4 regions of the Streptomyces sp. NPDC001544 genome follow, and region 3 is predicted to be linked to each of the others. Evidence: riboswitches for the same ligand, from Rfam matches in the RefSeq annotation. Region 3 holds a riboswitch; each other region holds the start of a gene.
The links. Region 3 has a riboswitch for cyclic di-AMP ahead of ACFY0F_RS24955 (transglycosylase SLT domain-containing protein). Riboswitches for the same ligand answer to the same signal wherever they lie in the genome.
Positions count from the first base shown of each region.

Region 1: it holds a riboswitch for cyclic di-AMP, as region 3 does, so the genes downstream of both, ACFY0F_RS33955 (transglycosylase family protein) here and ACFY0F_RS24955 (transglycosylase SLT domain-containing protein) in region 3, are expected to answer to the same signal.
Region 2: it holds a riboswitch for cyclic di-AMP, as region 3 does, so the genes downstream of both, ACFY0F_RS38810 (peptidoglycan DD-metalloendopeptidase family protein) here and ACFY0F_RS24955 (transglycosylase SLT domain-containing protein) in region 3, are expected to answer to the same signal.
Region 4: it holds a riboswitch for cyclic di-AMP, as region 3 does, so the genes downstream of both, ACFY0F_RS10795 (NlpC/P60 family protein) here and ACFY0F_RS24955 (transglycosylase SLT domain-containing protein) in region 3, are expected to answer to the same signal.

Region 1 covers NZ_JBIAVN010000020.1:22,757-26,607, reverse strand. The annotation lists gene eno (phosphopyruvate hydratase) at 1-658, opposite strand, end outside; gene ACFY0F_RS33955 (transglycosylase family protein) at 976-1,689, opposite strand; cyclic di-AMP (ydaO/yuaA leader) riboswitch at 1,694-1,878, opposite strand; gene ACFY0F_RS33950 (transglycosylase family protein) at 2,068-3,096, opposite strand; gene ACFY0F_RS33945 (cytochrome P450) at 3,242-3,851, opposite strand, start outside.
Region 2 covers NZ_JBIAVN010000032.1:28,430-32,280, reverse strand. The annotation lists gene ACFY0F_RS38815 (alpha-galactosidase) at 1-913, shown strand, start outside; cyclic di-AMP (ydaO/yuaA leader) riboswitch at 1,220-1,377, shown strand; gene ACFY0F_RS38810 (peptidoglycan DD-metalloendopeptidase family protein) at 1,382-2,296, shown strand; gene ACFY0F_RS38805 (SGNH/GDSL hydrolase family protein) at 2,468-3,253, shown strand; gene ACFY0F_RS38800 (TetR family transcriptional regulator C-terminal domain-containing protein) at 3,296-3,851, opposite strand, start outside.
Region 3 covers NZ_JBIAVN010000010.1:162,533-166,383, forward strand. The annotation lists gene fahA (fumarylacetoacetase) at 1-125, opposite strand, end outside; gene ACFY0F_RS24950 (HAD family hydrolase) at 410-1,231, shown strand; gene ACFY0F_RS24955 (transglycosylase SLT domain-containing protein) at 1,249-1,728, opposite strand; cyclic di-AMP (ydaO/yuaA leader) riboswitch at 1,734-1,917, opposite strand; gene ACFY0F_RS24960 (polyprenyl synthetase family protein) at 2,445-3,455, shown strand; gene ACFY0F_RS24965 (outer membrane lipoprotein carrier protein LolA) at 3,696-3,851, shown strand, end outside.
Region 4 covers NZ_JBIAVN010000003.1:189,517-193,367, reverse strand. The annotation lists gene pcrA (DNA helicase PcrA) at 1-1,257, opposite strand, end outside; cyclic di-AMP (ydaO/yuaA leader) riboswitch at 1,502-1,663, shown strand; gene ACFY0F_RS10795 (NlpC/P60 family protein) at 1,671-2,852, shown strand; gene ACFY0F_RS10790 (tellurite resistance/C4-dicarboxylate transporter family protein) at 2,879-3,841, shown strand; gene ACFY0F_RS10785 (hypothetical protein) at 3,819-3,851, opposite strand, start outside.

The DNA of each region.
Region 1 (3,851 bases), on a different contig from region 3:
CGGCGCGGTTGGACTCCAGGTTCGGTGCGAAGCCGCCCTCGTCACCGAGGCCCGTGGACAGGCCCTTGGACTTCAGGACCTTCTTCAGGGTGTGGTAGACCTCGGCACCCCAGCGCAGCGCCTCGGAGAAGGACTCCGCGCCGATCGGGGCGATCATGAACTCCTGGATGTCCACGTTGGAGTCGGCGTGCGAGCCGCCGTTCAGGATGTTCATCATCGGCACCGGCAGCAGGTGCGCGTTCGGGCCGCCCAGGTAGCGGAAGAGGGGGAGGTCGCTGGCCTCGGAGGCGGCGTGGGCGACGGCGAGCGAGACGCCGAGGATGGCGTTGGCGCCGAGCGAGCCCTTGTTGTCGGTGGCGTCCAGGTCGAACATCGCCTGGTCGATCAGGCGCTGCTCGGTGGCGTCGTAGCCGACCAGCTCCGGGCCGATCTGCTCGATGACGGCGAGGACGGCCTTCTCCACGCCCTTGCCGAGGTAGCGGTTCGGGTCACCGTCGCGGAGCTCGATGGCCTCGAAGGCGCCCGTGGAGGCGCCGGACGGGACGGCGGCACGACCCGTGCTGCCGTCGTCGAGGCCGACCTCGACCTCGACCGTGGGGTTGCCTCGGGAGTCCAGGATTTCCCGGGCTACGACGACGTCGATGGACGGCACGAGCATCTCCTTCTTGGATGTGACGCTGGAAGTGCGGGGCTGTGTGCCTTGCGGCGGGGCCTTGCGACTAGAGCCTAACCGTCCCCGGGGCATCGGCAGCCGACCGACCGCCCCGTGGACACGGTGACCGTACACATTGTTCCTTGCCGGAACAAAGGGTGGGGTGAAGAGAAGCCCCGAGGGAACGAAAAACCCCGCTCCGGTGCGTACGGGGGAACACGCACCGGAGCGGGGAGCCCGTGAGGGCGGGGGCGGCCCTCACCAGGCCTCCACTGTGGGAGGCATGGTGATGAGGGCACTGTGGTTCGGGTAAGGACCAGGTGTCACTTCAGGTGCAGCTGCTGGCCCGGGTAGATGACGTTGGCGTCGTCGATGATGTCCTTGTTCAGCTGGAACAGCTTCTCCCAGCCGCCGGCGACGTGGTGCTCCGCGGCGATCGAGCTGAGGGTGTCACCCGTGACGACCTTGTACTCGCCATCGCCCTTCTCGACCTTCTTGCCGGTCGGGGTGGTGACGGTCTTCTTCGGCGTCGACCGCACCTCGGAGCGGTTGGCGGCCTGCTGGTCGGTCGAGCGGGTGGTGGTGCCGTTCGACGAGGAGCCGGCGGAGCTCGACGAGCTGCCGGAGTTGCTGGAGCCACTGGAGCTGCTGGAGCCGCTGTACGTGGCGCCGGACAGCCCCTTGCCGCAGACCGGCCAGGCACCCTTGCCCTGCGCGGCGAGGACCTTCTCGGCGATCTCGATCTGCTGGGACTTGCTGGCCTGGTTGGCCTGCGGGGCGTAGTTGGTGCCGCCGTACGCGGCCCAGGTGGAGGCGGAGAACTGCAGACCGCCGTAGTAGCCGTTGCCGGTGTTGATGGACCAGTTGCCGCCGGACTCGCACTGGGCGACCGAGTCCCACTCGGAGGCGGTGGCGGCGGAGGCGCTGCCGGACGCCATCAGCGGGGCGGCGACGGCGGCGCCGGTGACACCGGCGACAGCGATGGCGCGGACGGCCTTGGACGGACGACGGTGCTTGCCCTTGCCGGAAAACAGCATGGATCGATCCCCTCACCGACGCCTGCGAGGTGAGCTGTCGGGTTCGGGCCGGTTGAGTTGCCCGGCCGCACCTCGCGTGGTTCTCGTGCGAGACGCGGCTCCACCCCTAGCCGTTTCCGTCGGTCTGCCGACCTCCGGACCCGGCGCCTACCTTGGGTCCCCCGCTCCTGCCTACGGCGCTTGACGCGACGACTGTTCCCGGGCAGCCGCTGGCAGGATTCGGCGTTGCGGCAGCCGGGGCTCGTGTTGGCGAGCGGTCACGACCGTAGACATGCGATCCGCCGGATTTCAAAGACGATCAGGGCTTCTGAGACTCATCCCACACTTTCACCAAACCGGACAATCAAGCCTAAAACGGGGCGTCAACTACCCCTGCTTTCAACCCTTTTCGACGCTGAGTTCCAGCGTCTGACCGGCGGTGACGTTGTTCGGGTCGGTGCCGATGGCGTCCTTGTTGGCGGAGTAGAGCGCCCGCCACCCGCCCTCGAGGTCAAGGGAGTCGGCGATGGAGGCCAGGGTGTCGCCGGCGTGGACGGTGTACTCGCGTGCGGCGTGACGGCCGGAAGAGGGAGTCGCCTGGCTTTTCGTCACGTCTTCGTCCGCACTGTCGCCCCGATGGCGGCCACCACTGATCGCCCCGGTATCCACAAGGCTCCAAGAACCCCCGGTCTGCCATGAATTGTCCGAGTTGTCGACCTCGGGGCCCGCCGTGGACGAACCGCCACCGCCCTGCGCATGCCCGGAGCCGGAAGAGGCCGTCTTGCCCGACTTGCCCGAAGCGGAGGAGTCGTCCGCAGCGTCGGCACCCTTGCTCGAACTCGGCGGGGGCGAGGCGTCCGACGAGGGGCCGGAATCGGGCGACCCGGATGAACCGGACGCGGAATTCGAGGAATCGGCGGAATTCCCGGAAGTCCCGGAACCCTTCGAACCGGAGGAGTCGGTTGAACCGGATGAATCGCTTGAATGGGAGGAGTTGCCGGAATCGGATGATCCGGAGTCTCCGACGCCCGTGTCGACGTCCACCGAACCGGAATTCGACGTGAGACCGGAAAGCAGGGCACAGGTGGCCCAGGGCTTGGTGCCCAGGTCGGCGAGGATCTTCTCGGCGACCGCGATCTGCTGCGAGCGGCTGGCCTCTTCGGGGCTGGAGGCGTACTCGAGGCCGCCGTGGTTGTCCCAGTCGTCCTGGGAGATCTGCAGGCCGCCGTAGTAGCCGTTGCCGGTGTTGGCGCTCCAGGAGCCGCCGCTCTCGCACTCCGCGACCTTGTCCCACGTGGTCCCGTCGGCCGCGTGCGCGGCGGACGCGCCCATCAGCGGGATGGCGATTGCGGAGCCGGTCACTCCGGCCGCGACGAGGAGAGCCGGAGCCTGACGGGGGCGACGGTGGCGACCGTTCCCGGAGAGCATGCGGTGACCTTTCGCAAGACAGCAGTGACCCAGCGCGGCTAATGCCGTGAGGCACCGCGCTGACGAGTGAACGTATCGGCAGACGATCACTTGTCACAAGTTAATGCCGCGCAGATCACGTGAAGATCACAGAGTTGAACGCCGGTCACTTTTCGTGGTGGCCGCCCTGCTTTTCAGCCGATTGCGGGGCGGGTGTGAACTCCACGGGCAAGGTGCGCAGTCCACGCATGATCAGTCCGCCACGCCAGCGCAAATCGGTTTCTTCCACCGCGAGTCGGAGGTCGGGGACACGGGTGAGGAGGGTGGCGAGCGCGGTCTGGGCCTCCAGCCGGGCGAGCGGAGCGCCGAGGCAGTAGTGGATGCCGTGGCCGTAGCCGAGGTGCTGATTGTCACGGCGTGCGAGGTCGAGGACGTCCGGGTCGGCGAACCGCTCGGGGTCCCGGTCCGCCGCCGCCAGCACCACGAGGACGGGGTCGCCGGGTGCGATGTCCTGTCCGCCGATGGTGAGGGGCCGCGTGGCGAACCGCCAGGTGGCCAGCTCCACCGGGCCGTCGTAGCGCAGGAGTTCCTCGACGCCGGTCTCCAGGAGGTCCCGTTCGCCACGTTCGAGGGAGGTCTGCAGCCGCTGCCGCTCTCCGGGGTGGGTGAGAAGGGCGTAGGTGCCGTTGCCGATCAGGTTGACCGTGGTCTCGAAACCGGCGAACAGCAGGATGAAGGCCATGGCGGCGGCCTCGTTCTCGGTGAGGTGCTCACCG
Region 2 (3,851 bases), on a different contig from region 3:
CAGCGACCTGTACCGGGCCCACCCCGACTGGGTGCAGTACCAGTTCGGGCGGAAGCGGACGGAGTTCCGTAATCAGCTCGTGCTCAACCTCGCCCGCGAGGACGTCCAGGAACACCTCTGGCAGCAGCTGGACGGCCTCCTGTCCAGCGCCCCCGTCGACTATGTGAAGTGGGACTTCAACCGCTGCTTCACCGACGCCGGATGGCCGGGTGAGCCGTACCCGCAGCGGCTGTGGGTGGACCACGTCCGCGCCTTCTACGCGCTCCTCGACCGGCTGCGGGCGGCCCATCCCGGTGTCGCGTTCGAGTCCTGCTCGGGCGGCGGCGGCCGGATCGACCTCGGTGTGATGAGTCGCACGGACCAGGTGTGGACCTCCGACAACACCGACCCGCTGGACCGGCTCGCCATCCAGCACGGCTTCAGTCAGATCCATCCCGCGCGGGTCATGGCCGCCTGGGTCACCGACAGTCCGAACACCCAGCTCAACGGGCGGGTCAGCAGCCTGCGCTTCCGGTTCGTGAGCGCCATGGCCGGGGTGCTCGGCGTCGGGGGCGATCTGTCGGAGTGGACGGAGGAGGAGCTCGCCGAGGCCCGCCAGTGGGTGGAGCTGTACAAGGAGATCCGCCCGGTCGTGCAGCACGGCGACCTGTACCGGCTGCGACCGCCGGAGGGCGGGCTGAGCGCGGTGCAGTACACCCTCGGGGACGAGTCGGTCGTGCTGGCGTGGCTCCAGGCGCAGCGGTACGGCGAGCCGGTCCCGGCGGTGCGGCTGCGCGGCCTCGATCCGGCGGCGTCCTACGAATGCCGTGAAACGGGCGAAGTCCACCGAGGTGCCGTGCTGCTGCACCATGGACTGGACACCGGGTTGCGCGGCGATCTGGACGCGACCGTTGTCCGTCTGCGCCGCATCTGATGCTTCTGCCCCAATTGGATTCTTTGGGGAAACTAGTTCTGATATAGGGAGGCATGAAGGTACGTTCCGTGAGGAGCGTCATATTTATGACTGTCCGTCACGCGTCATGTCCACGTAATCGGTGGGGATTTCCGGGGAATTGAAGGGTGGTTCCGGAGGAGGTTCACGGACGGTGACGGGGGATATCCAAAACGGATCAAGCCAAACCCGGTCCGCGGGAAGCACTCGCTTGTCCGTTCCCGTCCCGCTCGCTTACCTTCGCCACCACTCCGGACGGAACGCCGAATCCTGCCGCCGCCCAGAGCCCGCACACACTCACCCGTGCACGGCAGGAGCGGGGGACCCACCAGGCAGGACCGCCTGTTCCGGTCTTCGGAACGGCTAGGGGTGAAGCCGCGCGCAGCGCGGCCGGGCAGCTCCAGCCCGAACCCGACAGCTCACCTCGCAGGCGCCGGAGAGGAACTCGTCATGCCCGCGAAGGGTAAGCACCGCCGTCCCAAGAACCGGCGTTTCACCCGCTCGATCGCCGTCGCCGGAACCGGCGGCGCCGCGCTGGCCCTGCCCCTCGTGGGAGCCGGCGGCGCCCATGCCGCCACGGCGGCCACCGCGAAGGAGTCCGCCTCCAAGGAGACCGTCCAGACCGCGCCCGTGGCCCAGAAGGAGACCTCCGCGGCCCGGTCGGGCGTGCACATCTACACGGTGCGGGCCGGTGACTACCTCTCGAAGATCGCCGACGAGCAGAACGTGAGCGGCGGCTGGCACCGGCTCTACGCGGACAACCGCGAGGCCGTCGGCAGCGACCCCTCGCTGATCCACCCCGGTCTGAGGCTGAGCATCGGCGAGCGGGCCGCGCACACCGGCACCGAGTCCGCCACGTCCACCCGGTCCTCCGCCCCGCAGCCCACGACCCGGTCCACGCCCCGTTCCGCGACCCGCTCGCAGACACGGCCCTCCGCGGCGCCGACCGCCTCCACCGGTTTCACCCTCCCGGTCGTGGGCGCCACCATCGGCACCGGTTACCACGTGCCGGGCGGCATGTGGTCCAGCGGCTACCACACGGGCGTCGACTTCGTCGTCCCGACCGGCACACCGGTCAAGGCCGTGGGGGCGGGCACGGTCGTCTCCGCCGGCTGGGGCGGCGCCTACGGCAACCAGGTCGTGATCAGGCTCGCCGACGGCCACTACGCGCAGTACGGCCACCTGTCCTCCCTCTCGGTCTCGGCCGGCCAGACCGTGACGGCGGGGCAGCAGCTCGGTCTCTCCGGCGCGACCGGCAACGTGACCGGCCCGCACCTGCACTTCGAGATACGCACCACCCCGAACTACGGCTCGGACGTGGACCCGGTCGGATACCTCCGCTCGCACGGCGTCGCCGTCGCCTGATCCCCGGTCCGGCCTCCGGTGCGTCCCACGATGGCGTATTCCCGTCTGGCGCATGTCGGGAAGGTGGGTTATCTCACCGTCCGTCAAGCCTTTATTACGGTCGCGTAGGTCACATCGAAAGGTGAATCATGGTCCGACGTGGCAGACGATTCGAAGAGTGACAGCAGATCAGTGATCGGGTCGTACGTGGCGGTGGGGGACAGCTTCACCGAGGGCGTGGGCGACCCTGGCCCCGACGGGGCGTTCGTCGGCTGGGCCGACCGGTTCGCGGTGCTGCTCGCGGACCGGCGGCCCGAGGGCGACTTCAGGTACACGAACCTGGCGGTACGCGGCAGGCTGCTCGACCAGATCGTGGCCGAGCAGCTTCCGCGAGCCGTCGAACTCGCCCCGGACCTGGTGTCCTTCTGCGCGGGCGGCAACGACATCCTCCGTCCCGGCACCGATCCCGACGAGGTGGCCGAGCGTTTCGAGCTGGCGGTGGCGCAGCTCGCCTCCGTGGCCGGCACGGTCATGGTGACGACCGGCTTCGACACCCGTGGCGTGCCCGTGCTCAAGCATCTGCGCGGCAAGATCGCCACGTACAACGGCCATGTCCGCGCCATCGCCGACCGGTACGGCTGTCCCGTCCTCGACCTGTGGTCACTGAGGACCGTCCAGGACCGGCGGGCCTGGGACCACGACCGGCTGCACCTCTCACCCGAGGGGCACACGCGCGTGGCCCTGCGCGCGGGCCAGGTGCTCGGTCTGGAGGTCCCGGCCGACCCGGAGCAGCCCTGGCCCCCGCTCCCGGCCCGGGGCGCCCTGGACATCCGCCGCGACGACGTGCAGTGGGCGCGCGAGTACCTGGTCCCGTGGATCGGCCGCCGTCTGCGCGGCGAGTCCTCCGGCGATCATGTGACGGCCAAGGGCGCGCTGTCCCCGGACGACATCAGGATGCGCATCGCCGCGGTCGCCTGACCGGGGCTCCGGGCGGGGCCGGCGCTCGCCCCGCCCGGAGCGCTAACGCCCGGTCAACGCGTCCCGTGGCACCCCCAGTTCGCGGGCCAGTGCCTCGTCGACCCACTCCTGGGCCCGGGACCGGGGCACCGCGCCCGCGTAGGAGGTCATCTGGACGGCGAGGCCGTCGAGCAGGGCCGTCAGGCGCAGGGCCGCGGCGGCGGGGTCCGGGCAGACGAACTCTCCCGCGTCGACGCCCTCGGCGATGACCTCGGCGATCGCCGCCTTCCACTGCCGGTCCAGATCCCGGGTGACCTCCCGCAGGGCGGGCTCGCGCAGCGCCACCGCCCAGCCCTCGATCCACAGCCGCCAGCCCTTGGCCTGACCGGTGGGCGCGTACCAGCGCACGGCGGCCCTCAGCCGGCGCAGCGCGGACGTACGTCGCCCCAGCAGCCCCCGCAGATGCGCCAGATCGCCCTCGGCGGCGTGCGCGAAGGCGGCGGCGACCAGCTTCTCCTTCGTCGAGAAGTGGTACAGCACCAGCGCGTTGCTCACGCCGAGCGCCGAGGCCACGTCGGCGATCCGTACCGCCGCCACACCCCGCGCCTCGATCTGCTCG
Region 3 (3,851 bases):
TCGAGGACATGGTCGCCGAGCCGGACACCGACGCGTCGTTCATCCGAGCCGGCCGGGGAGAAGACGCCGTAGGGGAGGTTGTGCGGGCCGAAGGGATCGCCCTCGGGGACGTCGAAGGGGAGCATGGGGTGCTGCCTCGCTCTCATCCGTGCCATCACTGCAGGCCGTTGCATGCGGTCGGGCCACACGTTACGGGTGAGTCTCGAGTCCTGGCAGTGTGCCGGGCAGGGTGGCGGATGTGTCTGATTCACCGGCCTTCCCGACGCGGCGTCCCACGGCCCGGTCACGCGCTTCGTCCGCGGGCACCGGGCCGGCCTCGCCGCGTCCGGCGAAGCACCCGGCGGCGGTGCACGGCTGAGGCCGAAAACAGCGGTGAGTTGCCGGGGCGTGGTGTCCGTATTCTCTGATCATGGCCGCACCCCCCGGAAATCCGCTCCCCGCCTTCACCCTCGTCGCGACCGATCTCGACGGAACGCTCCTGCGTGGCGACGACACCCTCTCCGACCGGTCCCTGGCCGCCCTCGCGCGTGCCGGGCACGCGGGTGCCCGGCACCTCGTGGTGACCGGACGCCCGGCACCGCGGGTGCGGCCGCTGCTCGACGACCTGGGTGGCAGGGGACTCGCGGTGTGTGCCCAGGGGGCGCAGGTGTACGACGCCGGTGCCGACCGCCTGCTGTGGTCGGTCACCCTGGACCGGGAGCTGGCCGAGACCGCGCTCGGCAAGATCGAGGCCGAGGTGGGGGAGGTGTACGCGGCCGTCGACCAGGACGGGGTGGACGGGCTCACGCTCATCGAACCCGGTTATCTGATGCCCCACCCGACGCTGCCCGCCGTGCGGGTCCGGCGGCGCGACGACCTGTGGTGCGAGCCGATCAGCAAGGTCCTGCTGCGCCATCACACACTGACGGACGACGAGTTGGCCGCCACGGCCCGCGCGGCCGTGGGCTCGCTGGCGACGGTCACCATGTCGGGACCGGGAACCGTCGAATTGCAGCCGTGCGGTGTGACCAAGGCGACCGGGCTGGCGCTGGCCGCCGACCACCTCGGGCTGAGCCCCGACAGGGCGGTCGCCTTCGGGGACATGCCCAACGACATCCCGATGTTCGACTGGGCTGCGCACGGTGTGGCCATGGCCAACGCGCACCCGGAACTCAAGGCGGTGGCCGACGAGATCACTTTGTCGAACGAGGACGACGGCATCGCCGTCGTCCTCGAAAGATGCTTCCCGTGAGGGAACCGGTCAGCCGGTCAGTACGCGCCGTACACGTTGTCGATCGAGCCGTAGCGGTGGGCGGCGTAGTTGCAGGCGGCCGTGATGTTGGCGATCGGGTCGTAGATGTTCCACGAGGTGCCGGACACGTGGTAGGCGTTGAACGTCGGGGCGATGACCTGCAGCAGGCCCTTGGACGGAGTGCCGGCGGCGGCGTTGGAGTCCCAGAGGTTGATGGCCAGCGGGTTGCCCGAGGACTCGCGCATCACGTTGCGGTAGATGCCGTTGTACGTGCCGGGGATGCCGTGCTGCGCCATGACCGCGAGCGAGTCGCGGATCCAGCCGTCCAGGTTGTTCGGGTACGTGACCGTGCTGGGCGCGGTCGTGGGCGTGGCGGCCGAGGCGCTGGTCGCGCCGGCCAGCGGCAGGGCGATCACGGCGGCCCCGGCGCCGGCGGCGGCGAGTCTGCGGGCGATGCGGGCGAAGCGGGCAGGGCGGTGCTGAGCGGCAGCAGACATGGCGAAGTTCCTCTCCGTCGCCTGCGAGGTGAGCTGTCGGGTTCGGGCTGGGAGCTGCCCGGCCGTGCCGCCCGAAGGCGGCACGACTTCACCCCGAGCCGTCCCGGGACGACGGGTGTCGCCCGGACCGGCGGCTTACCTGGGTCCCCCGCTCCTGCCGTACGCGAATGAGTTCGTCGATGGGTCTGATGGGCGGCGGCAGGATTCGGCGTCCGCCCGACGGCCGGGAACGTATGCGAGAGCACATGTCCGGAACAAGCCTTGGATTCACACAAAGTCCTAGTTGACCTTGTTCTATCGTGTATGGGGCACTTGATCCTTTGCGTCTGCCAAGCCTCAACTGGCCAGAGGTGAACGGGGAAAAGCGGTCTGGGGTGTCGGGCCCCTCCTGGTAGGCGGCGTGACCCAATTCACGAAATGGCAATCGCGGCAAATAGGGCATGAAGGGCGCGGTGCCGGTAATCCCGGCGGGCAGGGTGAGGGGAGTCGGCTGCTTTGGTCGAGGTACTCCAGTCGTACTTCCGGGTAAGCGGATAAATATCCGTCCTTATCGACCGATCGAAAACATAACGGTCGTGATCCGATAGCGCCCGGCCTGTAACGGTGGGCGCCCTCGGTGATCGAAAGCCGACCGGATACGCTGACTCGAGTGAGGGCAGCGACCTATCGACAAACCGCGTAATCGCCAGCAGACACCAGCAGACAGGAGACCCCTCGTGACCGTCGTCGGGCCATTCGGGCTGAGCGTGCGGGACCAGGCTCTGGAAGCCGATGTCCAGGCCGGATTGGCGGCTGTCGAGGAGGGTCTGCTCGAAGCCACCAAGAGTGAGGTCCCCTTCATCACCGAGGCCGCGCAGCACCTCGTGCGCGCGGGCGGGAAGCGGTTCAGGCCGCTGCTCGTGATGCTCGCGGCGCAGTTCGGGGACCCGTACGCACCCGGGATCGTGCCCTCGGCCGTCGTCGTCGAGCTCACCCACCTGGCGACGCTGTACCACGACGACGTCATGGACGAGGCCACGGTGCGCCGCGGCGTGGACAGCGCGAACGCCCGCTGGGGCAACTCCGTCGCCGTCCTCACCGGCGACTTCCTCTTCGCCCGCGCCTCGCAGATCCTCGCCGACCTCGGCCCCGAGGCCGTACGGGTGCAGGCCCTGGCGTTCGAGCGGCTGGTCACCGGGCAGATCCTGGAGACCGCCGGGCCGCAGGACGGCCGGGACCCGGTCGAGCACTACCTGGACGTGCTGAGCGGCAAGACCGGCTCGCTGGTCGCGGTCTCCTGCCGCTTCGGCGCGATGATGTCCGGGGCCGACGAGGCGGTGGTGGACGTCCTCACCCAGTACGGCGAGCGGCTCGGCGTCGCCTTCCAGCTCGCGGACGACGTCCTGGACATCGCGTCCGACTCCCACGAGTCCGGCAAGACCCCGGGCACCGACCTGCGCGAGGGCATCCCGACCCTGCCCGTGCTGCGCCTCAGGGAACGGGCGGCGAGGCTCGGGCTGGCCGAGGACGTCGCCCTGTGCCGCCTGCTCGACTCCGACCTGACCGACGACGCCCGGCACGCCGAGGCCCTCGCCGGCCTGCGCGCCCATCCCGCGCTGGAGCAGGCCCGCCGGGACACCGTGCGCTACGCGGAGGACGCGCGTGCGGCGCTGGCCCCACTGCGCGAGTGCGACGCGAAGGCGGCGCTGATGGAACTGTGCGACGCGGTGGTCCACCGGGCCGGTTAGCAGGCGCCCCGCTCACTTGTGCCCCCGACCCCTACGGGTCGGGTGGAGATCTCGCCTCCCCGTGTCATACCGCAGGCGTACGTCGAGTTGGCTCCCGGGGCTGACGCGTCCTCACGGCCGATTTGGTCAGATGGAAACCACGGAAATCACCACTCCTCACCGATTCGGGTGAGAATGGCGGCTCAGGGTGGGACCAAACGTGTGAGGACGGCCGCCGCCGACGACGGAGGTAAGGCACACATGGCACCGTACGAATCCGACGACACCACGGCCGACGACGCGATGGTCGACGACACCGCGGCCGCCGGACGCCGCAAGGCGGCCCGCTACGTCGTTCCGGTCGCGGTGGTGGGGGTGGCGGCGGCGACCATCGGGCTGGTCCCGGCGCTCGCCGAC
Region 4 (3,851 bases), on a different contig from region 3:
GAGGCGGTCTATCTCGTCGGCGACGAACTGCGCCTCGTCGTGCTCGGTGTCGGCCACGTACCCCGTGATGCGGGCGCCCGTGCCGGCGTTGGTCCACAGGTTCTTGGGGCGGCGGGACTCGTTGCGCTCGATGACCGCGTTGGCCGCGGAGAGGATCGTCTGCGTGGAGCGGTAGTTCTGCTCCAGCAGGATCGTCGTCGCGTCCGGGTAGTCCTCCTCGAACTGGAGGATGTTGCGGATGGTCGCGCCGCGGAAGGCGTAGATCGACTGGTCGGCGTCACCCACCACGCACAGTTCGGCGGGCTGGAGGTCGTCCGGGCCGGGCGGCACGTCCACCGGGTGCTCGGCGGTGCCGACGAGCTCGCGCACGAGGGCGTACTGGGCGTGGTTGGTGTCCTGGTACTCGTCGACGAGGACGTGGCGGAAGCGGCGGCGGTAGTGCTCGGCGACGTCCGGGAAGGCGCGGAGCAGGTTGACCGTCGTCATGATCAGGTCGTCGAAGTCGAGGGCGTTGGCCTCGCGCAGCCGCGACTGGTAGAGGGCGTAGGCCTGGGCGAGGGTCTTCTCGAAGCCGTCGGTCGCCTGGGCGGCGAAGTCCTCCTCGTCGATCAGCTCGTTCTTCAGGTTGGAGATCTTGGCGCTGAAGGACTTGGGCGGGAAGCGCTTCGGGTCGAGGTCCAGGTCACGGCAGACCAGGGCCATCAGGCGCTTGGAATCGGCGGCGTCGTAGATCGAGAACGACGACGTGAAGCCGAGCTTCTTGCTCTCCCGGCGCAGGATGCGTACGCACGCGCTGTGGAAGGTCATCACCCACATCGCGTTCGCGCGCGGGCCGACGAGCTGCTCGACGCGCTCCTTCATCTCGCCGGCGGCCTTGTTGGTGAAGGTGATCGCCAGGATCTGACCGGGGTGGACGCCCCGCTCGCCGAGCAGGTGGGCGATGCGGTGGGTGAGCACACGGGTCTTGCCGGAGCCGGCGCCGGCCACGATGAGCAGCGGGGAGCCGGAGTGGACGACGGCGGCGCGCTGGTTCTCGTTCAGCCCCTCCAGGAGCGCGGCCGCGTCGACGGCCGGGCGGGGGGCGCCGTCCCGGTAGTACTCGTCCCGCTCCGGCGGCACGTCGAACTTCCCGCCGAACAGATCGTCCGGAACCGGTTCCGGAGCGTGATCGTCCTCGGGCGGCGGCGGGGGCTCCTCCCCATGCCCGCGAGGGGCCTGGAGGTCCGCCAGGAAGCTGTCGTCAAAGAGGCTGCTCATCGCTCTCCGAGTCTAGGGCGCCCCACCGACAACCGGCCGCCGCCCCGGGAAGACGACCGGTCCTCCCGTCACTCACGGTCCGGAGCGACACCGTCACCCGGACGAAAATACTTACGTAAATCACAAGATGTATCGGGCATAACGTGCACCAACCTTCACATGAGCCACACGAGTTGGCTACCGTGCCTGGCAGGCCGCACGACCCCCACCGGCGAACGTCGCCGGGCCGCGCGGCCTCCGTCGAGTCCGGCACGCGCCCCCACGCCAGCCGGAGCCGGGGACCCACACCGAGACCTGGGGTGAATCGGTCCGTACTCCCGCAAGGACGAGGACCGTAGGGCAACCCTTCCGAACCACCCGCCCGAACCCGACAGCTAACCCGGTAGGCGGAACACTGGAAGGAGTCGCCTCCGTTGGCGTCGCACCGCAAGCGTTCCCCGGGTACGGGAGTCGCGGGCATCCGCAAGCCCGCCCTCGCCACCGCCGCCCTCACCTCCGTGGCCCTGCTCTCCCAGCCGGCCGACGCCGCCCCCTCCGCCCCCGCCGCCGACGGCAGGCCGAGCCTGGAGGAGGTCGAGAAGAAGGTCGACTCCCTCTACCGCCAGGCGGAGTCGGCGACCGACAAGTACAACGCCGCCAAGGAGAACACCGGCAAGCAGCGCAGACGGGTCGACACCCTCCTCGACGAGGTCGCCAAGCGCACGGAGAAGCTCAACAAGGCACGCGAGAAGCTGGGCTCGTTCGCCGCGGCCCAGTACCGGACCGGGTCCGCCGCCCCCGACACCGCCACCTTCCTGCTCGCGGACACCCCGCAGGACTACTTCGACCAGACCCAGCTGATGAACCGGCTGACCTCCCGGCAGAAGGGCGCGGTCGACGACTACGTCACCGAGCAGTCCGCGACGATGAGGAAGCGGCAGGAGGCCACGGCGAGCCTCGAGACGCTGACCGAGTCGCAGAACGAGCTGCACACCGCCAAGGCCACCGTCCAGAAGAAGCTCGCCACCGCGCGCGAGCTGCTGTCCACGCTGACGGCCCGGGAGAAGGCCCGGCTCGCGGCGATCGAGAAGCAGAAGCAGGAGGAGGCCGCGCGCAAGGCGGCGGAGCTCGCGAAGCAGCAGGCGGCCGAGCGGGCGGCCGAGCAGGACACCGGCGCCGCCGCGTCCCCCTCGACGTCTCCCTCCCCAGCCCCTTCGACGTCCCCTTCGACGTCCACGGGTTCGTCGTCCTCGTACGCCACCAAGGCGGCGAAGGCGATCGAGTTCGCCCGCGCGCAGATAGGCAAGCCGTACGTCTGGGGCGCCACCGGCCCCGGCTCCTACGACTGCTCCGGCCTGACCCAGGCCGCCTGGAGGGCCGCCGGCGTCAGCCTGCCGCGCACCACCTACGACCAGGTCGACGCCGGCACGACGGTCTCCCTCGCCGACGCCCAGCCCGGTGATCTGATCTTCTTCTACGACGACATCAGCCACGTCGGCATCTACATCGGCAACGGCATGATGATCCACGCCCCCAAGCCGGGCGCCTACGTCCGCGAGGAGTCGATCTACTACGACGGCGAATCGATCATCCACAGCGTGGTGCGACCGGCCTGAACCACCGGGCTCCTAGCATCGGCCCCATGCCCGGCACCTCCTCACCCCTGCCCCTGCGCGCTTGGTGGGCCCGGCGGTCACCGGCGGGCGGTGCCGCCGTGATGGCGACGGGGATCGTGTCGGTGGGGCTGCTGCTCGCGGGCCACGCGGTGCTGTCACGGGTCGCCCTCGGGGTGGCGTGTGCCGCCTGGCTGGGGTTCGCGGCGGCCTTCGCCGCCCGGCTGGTGTTCGAACGGGAGCGGTGGGCGGCGGAGGCGGAGACGCCGGGTGCGCTCACCGCCGTCGCCGGCACCGCGGTTCTGGGAACCCGGTTCTCGCTGCTCGGCCGGCAGGTCCTGGCCGAGGCGCTGCTCGCGCTGGCGGCCGCGCTCTGGCCCGTACTGCTCGCCCCCGTCGTACGGCACTGGGGGCGGCGCATGCCGGGGACGGCGTTCATGGGCTGCGTGGCCACACAGGCGCTCGCCGTTTCGGCGGCCGTGCTGGCCGACGCGACGTCGACGGCGTGGCTCGCGCACACGGCACTGGTGCTCTTCTGGCTGGGACTGCTGGTCTACGCGCTGGCCCTGGCCCGGTTCGATCCGCGGCAGGTGGTCGAGGGCGCCGGGGACCAGTGGATCGCGGGCGGCGCGCTCGCCATCTCGGCGCTGGCCGGGGCGCGGCTGATCGCCGCCGACAGCCCGCACCTGTATCTGTGGAGCGACGACGACCGGGACGTCCTGCGCACCCTGACCGTCGCACTGCTCGTACTGGACCTGGCCTGTTACGCCGTCCTGCTGTTCGCGGAGGCGGTCCGCCCCCGGCCGGGCTACGACGTGCGCCGCTGGTCGACGGTGTTCCCGATGGGGATGACGGCGGCCGCCACGCTGTCCGTCGGCGCCACCGTGGGCATCCCGTGGCTGCGGGGCCCAGGCGTGGTGCTGGTGTGGATCTCGGTCGCCGCGTGGCTCGCGACCGTCGTCGGCGCGATCACGTCCACAGCACGGCGATGAAGATGTTCGC